DNA from 3 places in the Paenibacillus sp. P13VS genome. Region 1 is predicted to be linked to each of the others. Evidence: riboswitches for the same ligand, from Rfam matches in the RefSeq annotation. Region 1 holds a riboswitch; each other region holds the start of a gene.
The links. A riboswitch is a leader RNA that binds a small molecule or an ion and turns the genes downstream of it on or off. The one in region 1 is predicted to bind cobalamin.
Positions count from the first base shown of each region.

Region 1 (5,195 bases):
AAGTGCTGCTGGAACAGGTGCTGATCAATGTGGTCAGCAATGCGATTAAATATTCCCCTGACTATAGCGAGATTGTCCTCACAGTTACGAGGGATGAGAGAAATGCCAGGCTGACCATTGTGGTAGCGGACAATGGCGTGGGTATTCCCGATGCGGACAAGGAGCGGATTTTCGAAAAGTTTTACCGATCAGAATCTTCTCGTCATGTGACGGGCACAGGACTGGGACTGGCTATATGCAAAGGGATCGTTGAGGTTCACGGAGGGACGATTAGAGCAGATTCCAATCCGGGAGGCGGAACAAGAATGAACATCAGTTTGCCCATGGAAGCGCCGGAAGCATTATTTCCCTATAGAGGACAAGGAGAGGTTGAGTAACATGACGGCATCGCAAGGGGCACGCATATTGGTTGTAGATGATGAACCACAGATTCGCAAACTGCTGAAGGTGACCCTGCAGGCTCATCAATTCGAGATTCATGAATGCGCTGATGGCGACGAGGCTGTCATTCAGGCGAGTATCGTTCATCCGGACCTGATCATCCTCGATCTGGGTCTGCCGGGCATGTCCGGGATGGATGTGCTGCATCGGGTCCGCGAATGGTCTCAGGTGCCCATTATTGTGCTGACGGCGAAGGAGCGCGAGGAAGACAAGATTGCTGCGCTTGACGGTGGAGCCGATGACTATGTAACGAAGCCGTTTGGCATGGGTGAACTGGTTGCCCGGATTCGGGTTGCACTTCGCCATGTGGCGAAGACAACCGATGAACCTGTACTGCGTTTTGGAGCCCTCACTGTAGATCTGGCACAAAGGCAGGTGGAGCTGGACGGTTTGCCGATCAAATTAACACCCACAGAGTACGATATGCTCAAGGTTCTGGCCTCCAACGCCGGAAAGATCATTACCCAGCGCCAGCTGCTGCAGCAGGTATGGGGCGGGCATCATCATGAATCCGACAGTCACTACCTGAGGGTTTACGTGGGTCATCTGCGCAGAAAGTTAAAAGAAGACCCTACGCAGCCACGATTCATTCAGACCGAGCCCGGAATTGGTTATCGCTTTTTGCTTCAGGATTAATATGAAATTGTAACAAGAATCCCTTATTAGAAAAGCGCCGGAGACTCCTGGATTTGCAGAGGTCTTCGGCGCTTTTTTATCAACAATGAAATAAAAATGATCTTTTGCTTTAGGATGTATATTTCGGCAGCCAATCCCCATGAGCCTCGATCAGTTCATCGCACATGGCCACGATGTCATCAATGGACAGCTCGGCAGCAGTGTGTGGATCCAGCATGGCGGCATGATAGATATGTTCCTTTTTGCCCGTCATGGCCGCTTCAATTGTCAACAGCTGCGTGTTGATGTTGGTGCGGTTCAGTGCCGCCAGCTGTGGAGGCAGGTCGCCAATGTATGTTGGGCTGATTCCGGACCCGTCCACCAGACATGGCACCTCGACACAGGCTTCACGAGGCAGGTTGGTAATCAGGCCGGTATTCATTACATTACCGCCAATTTTGTATGGACGGTCCGTTTCCATAGCTTCCATGATGTGCGAAGCATATTCACGGCTGCGCGTATGTTCAATATGTTCACTGGCAAACAGCTTCTCGCGCATTTCCTTCCATCCTTCAATCTGATTCACGCAGCGGCGCGGATACTCATCCAGCGGGATGTTGAAGCGTTCGATCAATTCCGGATAATTCCGTTTGATAAAGTATGGATGATACTCGGCATTGTGCTCGGAGGACTCCGTTACGTAATATCCAAAACGATTCATCAGCTCGAAACGCACCATATCATGATGCTGCTCCTTCTGTTTCTCCCTCGCCAGACGTTTAATCTCCGGATACAGATCCTGGCCATCTCTCGTTACTTCCAGCAGCCAGGCCATATGGTTGATTCCTGCCACTTTTGCAACTACGCCTGTCTGATCCATTCCCAGTGCTTCAAACAGGTGAGGCACACATACCTGCACGCTGTGGCACAGACCTACCGTTTTGATCCCTCCATGCACGTTCATGACATTCGTCAGGACAGCCATCGGGTTGGTGTAGTTCAGGAACCAGGCGTCAGGACACACTTCCTGCATGTCCCGGGCAAAGTCGAGCATGACCGGAATGGTACGCAAATTACGGAAGATACCGCCAATGCCGAGGGTGTCAGCAATAGTCTGACGAAGTCCGTATTTCTTCGGTATTTCGAAGTCCGTAATTGTACATGGATCATATCCGCCCACTTGAATGGCGTTAATCACATATTTGGCACCGCGCAGCGCTTCTTTGCGGTCAGTATATTTTTTTACGGAACAACGGCTTCCAAGAGAACGGCCCATACTGGTCAGCAGTCGCTCCGAATCATTCAGCCGTTCGGCATCGATATCAAACAAGGCCAATTCAAAATCCTGCAGTGCTTCGGTCATCATGACGTCACCTAATACATTTTTGACAAAAACGGTGCTGCCTGCACCGAGAAACGTAATTTTGTTCATCTCAAGTCCAGCCTCCCTGAATAATGGTGTACCCCAACTATAGGCCGATCCGGCTTATATAACTATGGCTCAACCTCACCCATATATGGCATAATCCCATTTTTGGTCCCGCTTTCAGCTGATATTTAACCAATATACCTGTTATAATCTAAAGTAAGATACATGTTGATGCGGAAGACAGGAAGGGGTGAGAAGGTGAGTCCAATCGAGATGAACGTGGTGCCCATGGACTGGACACAGATGGAGCTGGTGCTGCTATTTTTCGGCTGGGAGGATTGTGATCCGTCTCATTATTGGGGTCCGGGGGTACGAGATTCCTATGTGGTTCATTACATTCATGAGGGACGGGGAACCGTTCGTATGGAAGACAGGGAGTACCATTTGACGCAGGGTCAGGGCTTTGCCATTCTGCCGGGTACGATCATTCATTATGAGGCCGATGCGAATGATCCTTGGACATACTCCTGGTTCGGATTTAAGGGCGTACATGCCAAGACATTCATGCAGCGGGCAAACCTGAGTCCAGCATCCCCTGTATTTAAAGCTAGCGATCCAGAGGTAATGGATGGTTTATATGAAAACATGGTTCAGGCCACATCGCGCAATGGTGGAGATGTATTCAGCCAGAGCCTGCTGTACCGATTAATGGCTGAACTGATCTCCTCCTCCCCTGATGAGGACAAGCCGCAGAGGCCTCTTTCCACCAAGGATGAATACATCAGGCAAGCCGTTCAGTTTATGGAGAACAGGTACAGCCAGAAGACGTCCATCCTTGATATTGCGCAGTCGGTGCGTCTGGATCGTACGTATCTGTCCGGTCTGTTTAAGGAGAAGTACGGGAAGTCGCTGCAAGCCTTTTTTCTTGAATACCGGATGAATCGCGCAGCAGAGCTGCTGCAGAGTTCAACGCTTTCGGTCAGTGAGGTTGCCCACTCCGTGGGGTATACGGATCCGTTGTTATTTTCCAAGATGTTCAAACGTGTGACAGGAGTCTCCCCGAAAGGTTCGAGAGAGCGGGAATAGGCTGATGAGCTGTTTCAAATTTGAATAAATGCTTTGATCATTATCTGTGAGCCAGCTATACTGGTACAGAATGCATTTCAATTGAATATGTGGAACTGGGTGCTTTACCTTCGGGTAGAAGCTTAATAGGGAAGACCGGTGTGATGCCGGCGCGGTCCCGCCACTGTAACAGAGGAGTCATGCAGCGTTATGCCACTGGTTTAGGCCGGGAAGGTGCTGCAATGACGAGGATTCTGGAGCCAGGAGACCTGCCTAGTTTAACAACACAGTAGTACCTACGGGAGATAGGAAGGTGTTTAGAGAGCATGATTTTTTCTGAAAATCTGTTTATTTAAGACGTCCTTATCCGGTACTAGCGGAGAGAGAGACGTCTTTTTTGATACGCATGGACAAGTCATGTACGGGGTTGGAGATTGGGGAGAGGATGTCAGACATGTGAGTAGATATATTGTAAAAAGATTCATTCAGCTGGCAGCCGTGTTATTCGGCATTTCGTTTCTGACCTTTCTGCTGACCTATCTGTCTCCGGGGGACCCCGCAAGGCTTATGCTCATGTCTACAGGGGTCACACCGTCGGACGAATTGGTACAGCAGGTGCGTGTCCAGCTGGGACTGGATCAGCCGTTTTGGATACGCTACGGAACCTGGCTGGGACAGGTGCTTACCGGAGACTTCGGAACGTCCTATAAATACGACAGGCCTGTGCTCGACATTCTGCTGTCCAGGCTTCCAGCCACGCTTCGGCTAACAGGAAGTGCCCTGCTGCTGGTCATTCTGATTGCGTTTCCACTGGGTATTTTGTCGGCCGTCTACAGAAACAACGTGCTGGATTACGTCATACGCCTGTTTTCGTTTGCCGGGTTGTCCATGCCGAGCTTCTGGCTCGGGATGCTGCTCATGCTGGTGTTTGGCGTACAACTCAAGCAGCTTCCCGTCATGGGGAGTTCGGGCTGGAACAGCCTGATATTGCCTGCATGCACACTGGCGTTACCTCTGATCGCGCAATATATCAGGCAGATCCGTACGGTGATTCTGGAAGAGATGTCCCAGAACTATGTCACGGGGGCCAGAGCCAGAGGCGTGAGGGAGAGAGTCATTATGATGCAGCATATTTTACCCAATATATTATTACCCATCGTTACGCTCATGGGCATGTCTACAGGCGCGCTGCTCGGCGGGGCAGCCATTGTGGAAAGTTTGTTCGTATGGCCGGGTGTAGGGCAGATGGCGGTGGATGCCATCTTTACAAGGGACTATCCCCTGATTCAGGGCTATGTCATCTGGATGGCAACCATCTATGTATTGCTGAATCTGATGGTTGATCTCTGGACACATCTGCATGACCCGCGGATTCGACTGGACGTGGATGTCTAAAATGAGAGAATTTAAGCTTATTCTGACACAGCATCGCTGGTTCACGTTTCTATGTTCACTGACCCTTCTCTGGGTCATTCTCGCCATGATTGCGCCGCTGCTCGCACCGCATGATCCACTGGCAACGAATTTTGCCAAGGTGCTGCAGCCAGCCAGCTCGGAATATCCGCTTGGAACCGATCAGCTTGGACGCTGCGTGTTATCCCGTATCCTTTATGGGGCCAGGACGTCGCTTCTGCTTACATTTATGATGATCGGAATTGTGTTTGTGCTTGGTGTAGCCATTGGTGTTATCGCGGGTTTTGCCCGT
Region 1 covers NZ_WYEV01000010.1:34,235-39,429, reverse strand. Annotated here, with positions in the region: gene GUA98_RS22430 (ATP-binding protein) at 1-377, shown strand, start outside; gene GUA98_RS22425 (response regulator) at 379-1,077, shown strand; gene GUA98_RS22420 (alpha-glucosidase/alpha-galactosidase) at 1,187-2,488, opposite strand; gene GUA98_RS22415 (AraC family transcriptional regulator) at 2,684-3,511, shown strand; cobalamin riboswitch at 3,592-3,782, shown strand; gene nikB (nickel ABC transporter permease) at 3,947-4,885, shown strand; gene nikC (nickel transporter permease) at 4,887-5,195, shown strand, end outside.

Region 2 (5,195 bases), on a different contig from region 1:
AGCAGGACAAGTACAGTATGATCCGCGTCTGCGTGAGATTGATTTTGGGCAATGGGAAGGGATGACTTACAATGAGCTCAAGGGCAATCCGCTCTACCGGAATTGGATTGATGCACCGCAGGATGTGACGCCACCGGGCGGCGAGCCTTGGCAGGCTTTTGCTGCGCGGATCGACTCTTTCGTGAAGGAGTGTCTTGTGTCCGTTTCGCCAGAGGAACATATCGAAGAAAATTATGTTCCTGCGATTGCCGTTGTTACCCATGGCGGTGTCATTCGGTATGCCATGTCACGTCTCATACCGGAACTGGGATTCTGGGATACGCAGGTCATTCCGGGGCAAGCCATTAAGGTTCGGCTTGAAAAAAGCGGAAATCGCTGGGTTTCAAGCAGGGTGTCTTTTCCGTGAATCGGGTTGTAAGGATGTGCAATATAACCTATAATCACAACAGAAGTGTGACTTCAGCATGAATACATATCTCGTTATGCGCTTAAGCGCTGAGGGATGGGACATGCTCACTTGAATGGTTACTATATCAGCGACCACGGGTCCCTTGTGCGCAAGAAGAGCTCATCGAGTTAATGCAAACGATGAACGGCACAAAGGGTGAAATAGGGAAGCCGGTGTGAATCCGGCACGGTCCCGCCACTGTAAATCAGGACAAGCAGTCCTGTAAGTCAGGTTACCTGCCCTGGACGTACAAACCGGTGTTCCTTCGAGGAAAGGACAGCGTTTCGGGCAATTCTATGTGCATGAACAGCGGGTACGCTGTAGATGTGCAGATCGCCATATGCGAGACGTCATCCCTGATCCTGACGTAAGGATCGGGGATTTTTTTGTTCATATAGGATGAACCTGTAAGCTTTACACTAGACCACTACGATTGCAGTACCGTCTTCCGATCGCTGTTATCCCCCAGATTTCTTTGATCCCCTTATTAAAAGGGGAAATCCGGTGATAGCGTATGCTTCCGGTGTAGCTTCCCTTCGGAAAGCTTTTAGGCGAACACTTCGTTTCTCCAGATCGGTTCTGCACTCTCCGTTAACGTGTAAATGTTGCAGTTCAAACCTTATATAGGAACACCAAAGTATGGGGAGTAAGAGTTTGAGCATGTCGCAAGAAATAGTACAAATAGAGAAGGGGAGAATGAACAGAATGAACATCAAGAATTGGAAAGGCATGGCGTCCCTGCTGACAGCAGCGATGCTCACACTGGCTTTGGCCGGATGTGGAAATGCAACAACGAACGAGGGAACAGGTACGTCTACGCAGCAGCCGGCACAGGAGCAATCCCAAGGCCAGGAGCAGACGGATCTCAAAACACAATATCCACTTACGGTAACGGATGCAACTGGTGAATCCTTCACGTTTGAGAAAGCGCCAGCCAAAATCGTATCCGTGTCTCCGGCAGAAACTGAGTCATTGTTCGCCCTTGGACTGGACGAGCAGATCGTAGGCGTATCCGACTATGACGATTATCCGGAAGCTGCAACGACCAAACCGAAAATGGGCGGTGTAACGAAGCCCAATGAAGAGTCAATTATCGCAGCTGAAGCAGACATCGTATTTACAGGCATCTCCATGAGCGAAGAGGCTGTGACCAAGCTGCGCGAGCTGGGTATCACCATTTTCAAAACAGATCCGAAATCGATAGACGATGTCATGAACAACATCGAAACGTTCGGAAAAATCACGGATCATCAGGAGCAGGCACAGGAGCTCATCACGAAGATGAAACAGGACGTGGCTGACGTAACCGAAGCGGTTAAGGCTGTGAAGTCGGAAGATCAGAAAAAGGTATATGTTGAATTCTCCCCAGGCTGGACTGTGGGTAAAGGCGAATTCATGGATGAACTGATCACCGTAGCCGGTGGAATCAACGTTGCTTCCGACCTCGTGGGCTGGAATGAAATTAACGAAGAGAACATTATTGCTTCCAATCCCGATGTCATTCTGTACGCGAATGATGTTATTGATGAAAACTCCAAAACACTGGATCAGATCATCAAAGAGCGCAGCGGCTGGGATCAAATCACAGCTGTGAAAGACGATGCAGTCATTGGCCTGGATGCCAACCTGCTGAGCCGTCCGGGTCCACGTGTAACGGAAGGTTTGAAAGCTGTAGCCAAAGCGATCTATCCTGACCTGTTCCAATGAGTAAAAAGCTGGCAGTGTACGGAACAGCCGGAATTCTGCTGCTTGTGCTGACTGTGCTGATCTGTACGGGCATCGGTTCAGTGGCTCTGCCTGTCCGTGACATTGCAGGCATTCTGCTTCATCACATGCCATGGATCGGAGACTGGATCACGCCCGACTGGAGTACGGCAGCCGAGCAGATTATATGGAAGGTCAGGTTCCCGCGGGTGCTGCTTGCTGTACTCGTGGGTGCATCGCTGGCCATCGCCGGAGCGGGCTTCCAGGGGGTTCTTCGTAACCCGCTGGCAGATCCGTTTACGCTTGGCGTATCGTCTGGCGCATCGGTGGGCGCTGCTTTTCTGATTTTCTTCGGATTGCAGTATGCACTGATCGGAATCTGGACCTTGCCGCTCGTTGCGTTTCTGACGGGCGTGCTCACATTATGGTTTGTGCTCGCCCTGGCTCGTGAAGGGCGCAAAATACCGACGCACAGCCTGATTCTGGCGGGTGTGGTGATGCAAAGTTTTCTGGGAGCGGTGGTCTCCTTCCTGTCGACCATGTCGAAACAGACAATTAACGAAATTATATACTGGACGATGGGAAGTCTGGCTCTGCGTGGGTGGTCGTATACGGCCATCCTTTTCCCGTATTTTATACTGGGTCTGATTTTCCTCTGGAGCCGTGCCCGTTCCTTGAATGTGCTTGCACTGGGGGAACGGCAGGCTGCACATATCGGTGTCCAGGTGGATGGACTGAAGCTATCCGTCCTTGCCGTAGGAACACTGCTTACCGCCGGGGCGGTCTCGGTTTCGGGTGTCATTGGATTCGTAGGTCTTGTCATCCCGCACATTCTTCGGCTGATCGTTGGGCCTGACTATCGTTTGCTGGTTCCCTTGTCCGCGATTGGCGGAGCCATCTTCATGGTATGGGCAGACACGATTGCACGCTCCCTGCTGGCACCGACCGAAATTCCGCTTGGTGTGGTGACGGCCTTTGTCGGGGCTCCTTTCTTCGCGTATCTGCTGCATCGGAATAAAAAGCTGCGAAAAGGGGTGATGCCATGAGTACAAACATGAGTGCAAACATGAGTGCAAACATGGGTACAAGCATTACCTCAAACGATCCACTGATTGAAGTTGCTGGTGCAGGCAAAATGTATGGAGAACACCGGGCACTGCATAACGTGGACTGGCGTGTCACAGAAGGCGAATGGTGGGGTGTAGTCGGTCCAAACGGAAGCGGAAAATCAACGCTGCTCCAGCTCATCGCAGGAACCGAACAGCCTGGCGCAGGCAGCATTCGGATTGCAGGGCGGGAGATTACCTCATACACTCGCAAAGACCTGTCCCGCATGATTGCGGTGCTGCAGCAGGATGGCCTGCCTGCCATCTCCTATCCCGTCCGAGATGTGGTGGAGATGGGACGTTATCCTTATCAGAATTGGTTAGGCAGGGAATCGGCGGATGGAGCGGCCGTGGTGGACCGGGTACTGGAAGAACTGGGTCTAACGGAAATGGCCGACAGGCCGCTCGATGCACTCAGCGGCGGGCAGAGGCAGCGGGTGGCGCTCGCCAAAGTCATGGCCCAGGAACCCCAATTATTATTGTTGGATGAGCCAACCACCTTTCTTGATATCCGATATCAATTGCAATTCATGGAGCTATTATCTTCGTGGCGGCAAAAAAATAACATTACCATTGTGGCTGTGCTGCACGATCTGAACCTCGCTGCGCAATTCTGCGATCATATTCTCGCCCTGCGCGAGGGCATGTGCGTGAGCAGTGGACCACCGCATTCGCTGATGACGGAAGAGAACATTCGGGATATCTTCCGGGTGAACCCGGCGATGGTCAATCATCCCGATACTGGACTGCCGCAATTGCTGCTGCGGCGAGAACACGAGTGAACGTTAAGCGGGGCGACCCTATATTTTGATGAAGGAAGTGCTGGCGGTATGAATAATGAACAGATGTTGGAACAGTTAATTGATCGGATCGTGGGTCCTAATGAAGAAGTGGCGGCAGAGGCCTCTGCTCATGTGGATTCATTAACGAAACCGCCGGGCAGTCTCGGCAAACTGGAACAGCTGGTTATTCGACTTGCGGGGATAACTGGCGAGGCTCGGCCTTGTCTGGATCGCAGGGCCGTCATCGTTATGGCTGCCGATCACGGCGTCGTTGCCGAAGGCATCAGTGCGTTCCCGGCAGAGGTAACGCCGCAGATGGTTCATAATTTTCTGGCAGGAGGAGCGGCCGTCAACGTTCTGGCGCGCCATGCAGGGGCAGATGTTATCTGTGTGGACATTGGTGTGAATGCCGATCTGGAACACCCGGACCTGGTCTCCCGCAAAGTGCGCAAAGGTACAGCCAACATGGCGCAGGGCGCAGCGATGAGCCGTGATGAAGCGATTCAGGCGATTCTAATCGGAGCCGAGGTTGTGGCGACTGAAGTCGCAAAGGGAACTCAATTATTTGTCACCGGTGAAATGGGTATCGGAAATACTACGGCGAGTGCCGCAGTCATGTGTGCTTTAACCGGAACAGCACCCACATCTGCGGTTGGTCGGGGAACAGGGATGGATGACGCAGGTTTGCAGCGCAAAGCTGCTGTTGTCAGCCGGGCACTTAGTGTGAATGCACCGGATGCAGACGATGCCCTGGATGTGCTTGGCAAAGTGGGCGGATTGGAAATTGCCGGACTGACAGGTGTCATCCTCGCAGCGGCAGCTCATGGCTGCCCTGTTGTGGTGGATGGGTTTATCTCCACTGCAGCGGCACTGATTGCGAGACAGCTTGCTCCGGTCAGTGTGGAATATATGATTGCTTCTCATACCTCGCATGAAAGTGGACATGCTGCGCTTCTGCGCGAACTTGGCCTCAAACCGATGCTGGATCTGGACATGCGGCTGGGTGAGGGGACAGGTGGTGTACTCAGTCTTCATCTCATCGATGCGGCTTGCCGTATTTTGAATGAGATGGCCACTTTTGCAAGCGCTGGTGTATCGGGAAGCTCGAATGAGAATGAGACCGTGGATGACTCATCGACAACTGCTGGAGCAGTT
Region 2 covers NZ_WYEV01000004.1:181,321-186,515, reverse strand. Annotated here, with positions in the region: gene GUA98_RS10625 (histidine phosphatase family protein) at 1-406, shown strand, start outside; cobalamin riboswitch at 577-707, shown strand; gene GUA98_RS10620 (ABC transporter substrate-binding protein) at 1,154-2,155, shown strand; gene GUA98_RS10615 (FecCD family ABC transporter permease) at 2,152-3,198, shown strand; gene GUA98_RS10610 (ABC transporter ATP-binding protein) at 3,231-4,040, shown strand; gene cobT (nicotinate-nucleotide--dimethylbenzimidazole phosphoribosyltransferase) at 4,089-5,195, shown strand, end outside.
Region 2: linked by a shared signal. The riboswitch ahead of GUA98_RS10620 (ABC transporter substrate-binding protein) and the one ahead of nikB (nickel ABC transporter permease) in region 1 are both predicted to bind cobalamin.

Region 3 (5,195 bases), on a different contig from region 1:
AATTTTTTTCGGTATAACTACAAATGCTGGTTAAAAAATATCAGATGGTAACAACACTCGCGCGATCCCTAGTCGCCGCATACCGGGTTTACTTCCACGGTCACAGGCGCATCGACGTGACGGAAGCCTTGGATTACTCCAACCCGTTTGAAAAATTTATGGAACCTCTCATTCGGATGTCCCTTTTCCTTGTACTCCGCTACGATTCGCTCCACTATCCCGCCAATCTGATCACCTGGAATCCCTTCGGCTACCGGCTGGGCAGGGTGAGCGTTTCGTCCGAACTTCTTGCCGCCAAGGAACAGGTCGTATCCGCCCTTGCGGTAGACGATGCCGATGTCCTCAAGCACGGCACCGTAACATGCCATGCCGCAGCCATTCAGAGCCACGCTGGTCTCTTTCGGCGCACTAAGTCCGCCTATAACAGCCTGCAAATGATTGGCCATCGGAACGGCATCATCCTTCTCCATGTTGCAGAAGTCACAGGCCTTCACCTTGATAACGTCACCGATCGGCACCACGATGAAATTCGCTGCACGCAGTTCTTCTACCAGCTGATCCGGCTCAAAGGTCGGTACCCGCAAAATAATCTGATGCTCCGGCGTGTATTCCAGCTCGCCTTCTTCACTCGCGCATTGTGCCAGCAGCGCCATCTGGGCTGCGGTAAACTTCTTGTTGCCGACACCAGGCGACACGCTAATCTCGAACAGCGGTGCCTTGCGTCCCGGCTCGGGTGCTGTCCGCACAGCAGCTGCCCCGGCAGTCTGCGTTCCGGCTGGCATCCCTGACCCGGCTGCATCCAGCCAGCGGCTGGCCGCTTCGCCAGATAGCTTGCCGCCTGCCGCAAGCCGCGTCAGTGCTTCGGCAGCCAGTTCGGCCGCACCAGCATGCGGCACCGCCAAGGCAGCACGAAGTGCGCCTTCCACCGCTGCAGGCCGCTCGGCTGCAAGCACTGCGGTGCTGCCGCCCGCTGGCTGAGCAGCAGGCAAGCCAGCGCCCTGCTGCCCTTGCGGTCCCATGCCCGTACTGGCGCTGGCGCCGCGCAGGGCTGGTTCCGCAGCTAGCTGCGCGGTCTGCGTATCGCGGACTGTGCCTGCTGCATCGGCGGAAGCGGCAGAACGGGCCTCCATCGCGCCGAGCGACCAAGGCTCAGCTTCCGTGCGGAGCCGCTCATGCGGTCTGAGCGGCTGTTCCACGGTATTCAGCGTGTATTTCCGCTGATATCCGCGCGGTGTGACCATGAGTCCTTCGTACATCATGGTCGAGGAGTTACCAATGATCACGGTCGTCAGCATGCCGATATCATGATTCAACATGTCTTCCAGCGTGGTCATCACGACATCCTGACGTTCACGGTAGGCACTTTTTACAAGCCCCACCGGCGTCTGGGGACTACGGTACCGCAGCAGCATCTCCTGCGTCTCCACGATCTGGCGTGTCCGGCGTCCACTGCGAGGGTTGTACAGAGCAATGACAAAATCAGCTGATGCTGCTGCTTCAACTCGGCGAATAATCGTCTCCCATGGCGTAAGGTGGTCACTCAGACTGATCGTACATGCATCATGCATCACGGGTGCGCCGAGCAAGGAAGCACAGGATTGAATGGCAGATACACCCGGAATAACCTCAACGCCAACGCCGGTTTCCGGCTTCCAGCCTTGCTCCATCAGCACCTCATACACCAGTCCGGCCATGCCATATACGCCTGCGTCGCCACTGGAGATTACTGCAACGATTTTGCCCATCTCGGCCTGTCTGACCGCTTCCTGTGCCCGGCTGACTTCTTCGGTCATGCCTGTCCGTACAATCTCCTGTCCGTCCAGGAGTGGACGAATCAGATCAACGTAGGTGTTATAACCAATGATGACCTCACTCTCCCGAAGTGCCTCCAATGCCCGTGTGGTGATATGCTCCATCGCTCCTGGGCCAAATCCGATAATCAGCAGCTTTCCTTGATTCTGCATTGCTTCTCCTCCTCCATCTCCCTGTTCACCCTTAGCGCGTCAATCACATCTATATACATCGCTTCTTCAACCATGGTCTGTAGCAGAGCTCTGAATTATTGGGTGCTCCGTGCAGCTCAATCTTCTTATCCCGGCTATTCCAAAACAGTGAAAAAGGACGGCTTGACCGACCTTCTTCTTCGCGGCATGTTCGATTAGATCCGGTTCCGGATCGACTGTAAAAAACAAAAAAATCCCATCCTTATAACGGATGGGATACGCATGTACGTACACTCAAGAAGACAGTCCACGGCCCTATTGAGGATAGACCTGTGGCTGCATGGCCGCAAAGGGCCTGCCAGGCGAACCGGTTGTTCGCCCGTTTCCTGATTCTTCGTACACCACTCCTTTCCGCGAAGGGTTCGGTGACACATGCAAGGTAGGTCTCCTGGCTCTGGATCATCAGCTTCCTTTTCTGTCTTCCCCGGATGTCCGAGTGACTTGGATGAAAAGGGCTTCCCCATTACAGTGGCGGGACCGCTCGGGATTTGCACCCGATTCCCTGTTACCTCTTGCTCGACGCAAGAGCACCTTGCTTGTTTTCATGAATGATATTGCTTTCATCATAACACCGCTCAGGAAAAAATGTCCATGCTTATGATGCTTGTCCACAATTCTATGTTCAGACAAAACACAAAAAAGTTCTGATCCAGAACAGATCAGAACTTGAATGTTGATATCCATATATGTAGCTCTCATAACGATCTTATCGAATCCTTTAACAGACCTGCGTCCTGATCTACTTATCAGGATTTTTCTGCGTGTGCTGCAGCAACATATCGTCCCAGTTCAACGATGAGTGCTCCCATCTTTTCTTCCTCCGGAACAACAAGTGCTTCAATTCCTTCTTCACGCATGGCGTTTGCAGTCACCTTACCTACAGATGCAGGAATCACACCGTCCCGGAAAGCCTGCTGCATCTGTTCCAGCTTGCCTTGGGAAGCTGCGTATGCTGCCAGAAACCGTACTTGGGGGCCGCTGGTGAATGCTACGGCATCGACCTCATGCTGCACGATTTCATTCAAAAGCAGTTCCAGTTCGGCCTCTTCCGGTGGTACATGGCGATAAGGCAGAACCTGTCTTACTTCAGCACCCTGTTCTTCCAGCCAGTTGACCAGCTTCGGTGCAGTTTCTCCATGAAGCTGGAGCATGACTTTTTTGCCGGCAAGATTATGTGGCGCGAATTCTCGGATCAGTCCGTCCGTACTACCGTCATCATCCCGGACCAGCGGTGCAAGCTTGCGCTTGCGAAGTGAGTTCACCGTTTTGTATCCTCTTGCTGCAATGGAGGCTTCCGCCAAGACATCCAGCAGTTGACCAGCTATGTCCATATCCTCTGCCATTTCAAATATGGCATCCAGTCCCATGCCTGTAGTTAATACCGCCCAGTCGGGTGGATCAGAGATCAAGGAGACGAGACCGTCGCGTATGTTCCGATCATCCAGGAATACCGTTCCCTGTGCTGGCCGCACGAGTGGAATACCACCCATTTTCTCAACTAACAACGCCATTTCCTTGGATTTACGCGGTCCCGTCAGTGCTACACGTATACCGGCCAAATGTTGAGCCATTCATGTTCCCCCCAGTTCGTTCGTCCGAACGTCATTCGTTTGACTACAGTATACAGGGTAGTTTCATGGAGGGAAACCTTGTTTCACGTCATTTGGCGTGTTCTTCTATAACGATTTTTTATGATTGGCATCAGGAAGGCTGAAGCTCGCCCCCCTGCATTTCATCTTTTCCTGTGTTGTCTTCCTGATCGGAATTGCGTCCTTTCTTCTCCTGCTCATGCTGTTTTTGGGTTGTATCGCGATGGTTCTCTCCTTGGCGTGAGGAACCCCTTTCCTTTTTACGTGGTCGAAGAAACACAAAAAGAATGATTGGAAAGATCACTTCGAACAGAATGGCAATCCATGTCCATTCCCGCGTGAAGCGGAACAGCTGAATTGCATTTTTGAAAAACCAGAACGCACATACGAATCCTACCAGTGCAACAGGACCTGTCATGAGCTTCCCGGATACCTTAGGAATCATTCGCTTCAATCCCCAGCAGATAAAAAACAGATCAAAGGCAATTTTCGTGATCATCGCCGGCAGGGTAACTGCAGCTAAAGCCAGGTCAAATCGGTCCAGAAAATCACTGACCTGCAGTTGTCTGGCGAGCTCGTAAGATGGATATACCAGCCTTGATGCAATGGGTACACCAATTGAAGTAATGGTCTCCACCATGATTAACATCATCAGCAGGGCAGCGATCGTAATCCCCCATGCCACGGATTTGAAACGAAAGTCCCTCCCCTTGACCACAAAAGGCAATGCTATCATCTCCCCGAAGAAAGAGAAGATATACCAGCTTCCTTTGCCCACACCTGCAGCATCAATATCAAAGTATGGCATGAGGTTATCCAGATTGATTTGTTGAATGAGCATGAATGGAACAATGACCGAGTTCAATAAAAAGAGTGTAATGTATAACTCGGACATCCCAATCAGAGAACCCAGCCCGCCCCTTACGATGAACACTGCCATCACCAACAGAGACAGTACAATGATCGAGATTGGTGTTGTCTCCAATAAAGTGATGCTGACATAGTCACCGATGAGGCGAATGTCACGGGCAAACACAATCAGAAAGAAGAAGATATACAACGACCCTGCCAGCCGTCCCAACAGAGGGAACCTTTCGACCAAAGATTCGAACAGGTCCTGATCAGGAAATCTCCCCTGTACACGATTCAACATCCACATGGAGCCAACCATAACGATAAAAACGGGGATATAGGATAGATAGGCATGCTGCTCAGCATAAAATATCGCTTGAGCATGCGGCTGTATTAGCGTATTTGTTATGCTTAATAGCATGATAAGCAGTACCAGTTGACGGTTGGTAACCCCTTGATTCATTCCTTCCCTCCTTTCTATGTTAACAAGCCAAACGTCCTAGACCAGGTTCCTGTTCAAGGTAATGGAAGAAGCCGCTGGATCAAGTGTGTTAACCATACAGTTAGGAAGAAGGTTTTACTCAGGTGAGTAACCTGAAACCAAATCCCGATGCTTACTGCAATTACCCCATAAGATAACCATCGGTTAATCGCCGCTGCCTGTTTCAAGTGCTTAAAGTCCATGAAAACAACAGCGATGACCATTGCCAGATAAGTAAACATGAGCGGCTTAATCATGCACGATCTCCTC
Region 3 covers NZ_WYEV01000005.1:296,763-301,957, forward strand. Annotated here, with positions in the region: gene cobJ (precorrin-3B C(17)-methyltransferase) at 69-1,964, opposite strand; cobalamin riboswitch at 2,364-2,553, opposite strand; gene GUA98_RS15065 (uroporphyrinogen-III synthase) at 2,750-3,574, opposite strand; gene GUA98_RS15070 (endospore germination permease) at 3,705-4,907, opposite strand; gene GUA98_RS15075 (hypothetical protein) at 4,961-5,182, opposite strand; gene GUA98_RS15080 (Ger(x)C family spore germination protein) at 5,175-5,195, opposite strand, start outside.
Region 3: linked by a shared signal. The riboswitch ahead of cobJ (precorrin-3B C(17)-methyltransferase) and the one ahead of nikB (nickel ABC transporter permease) in region 1 are both predicted to bind cobalamin.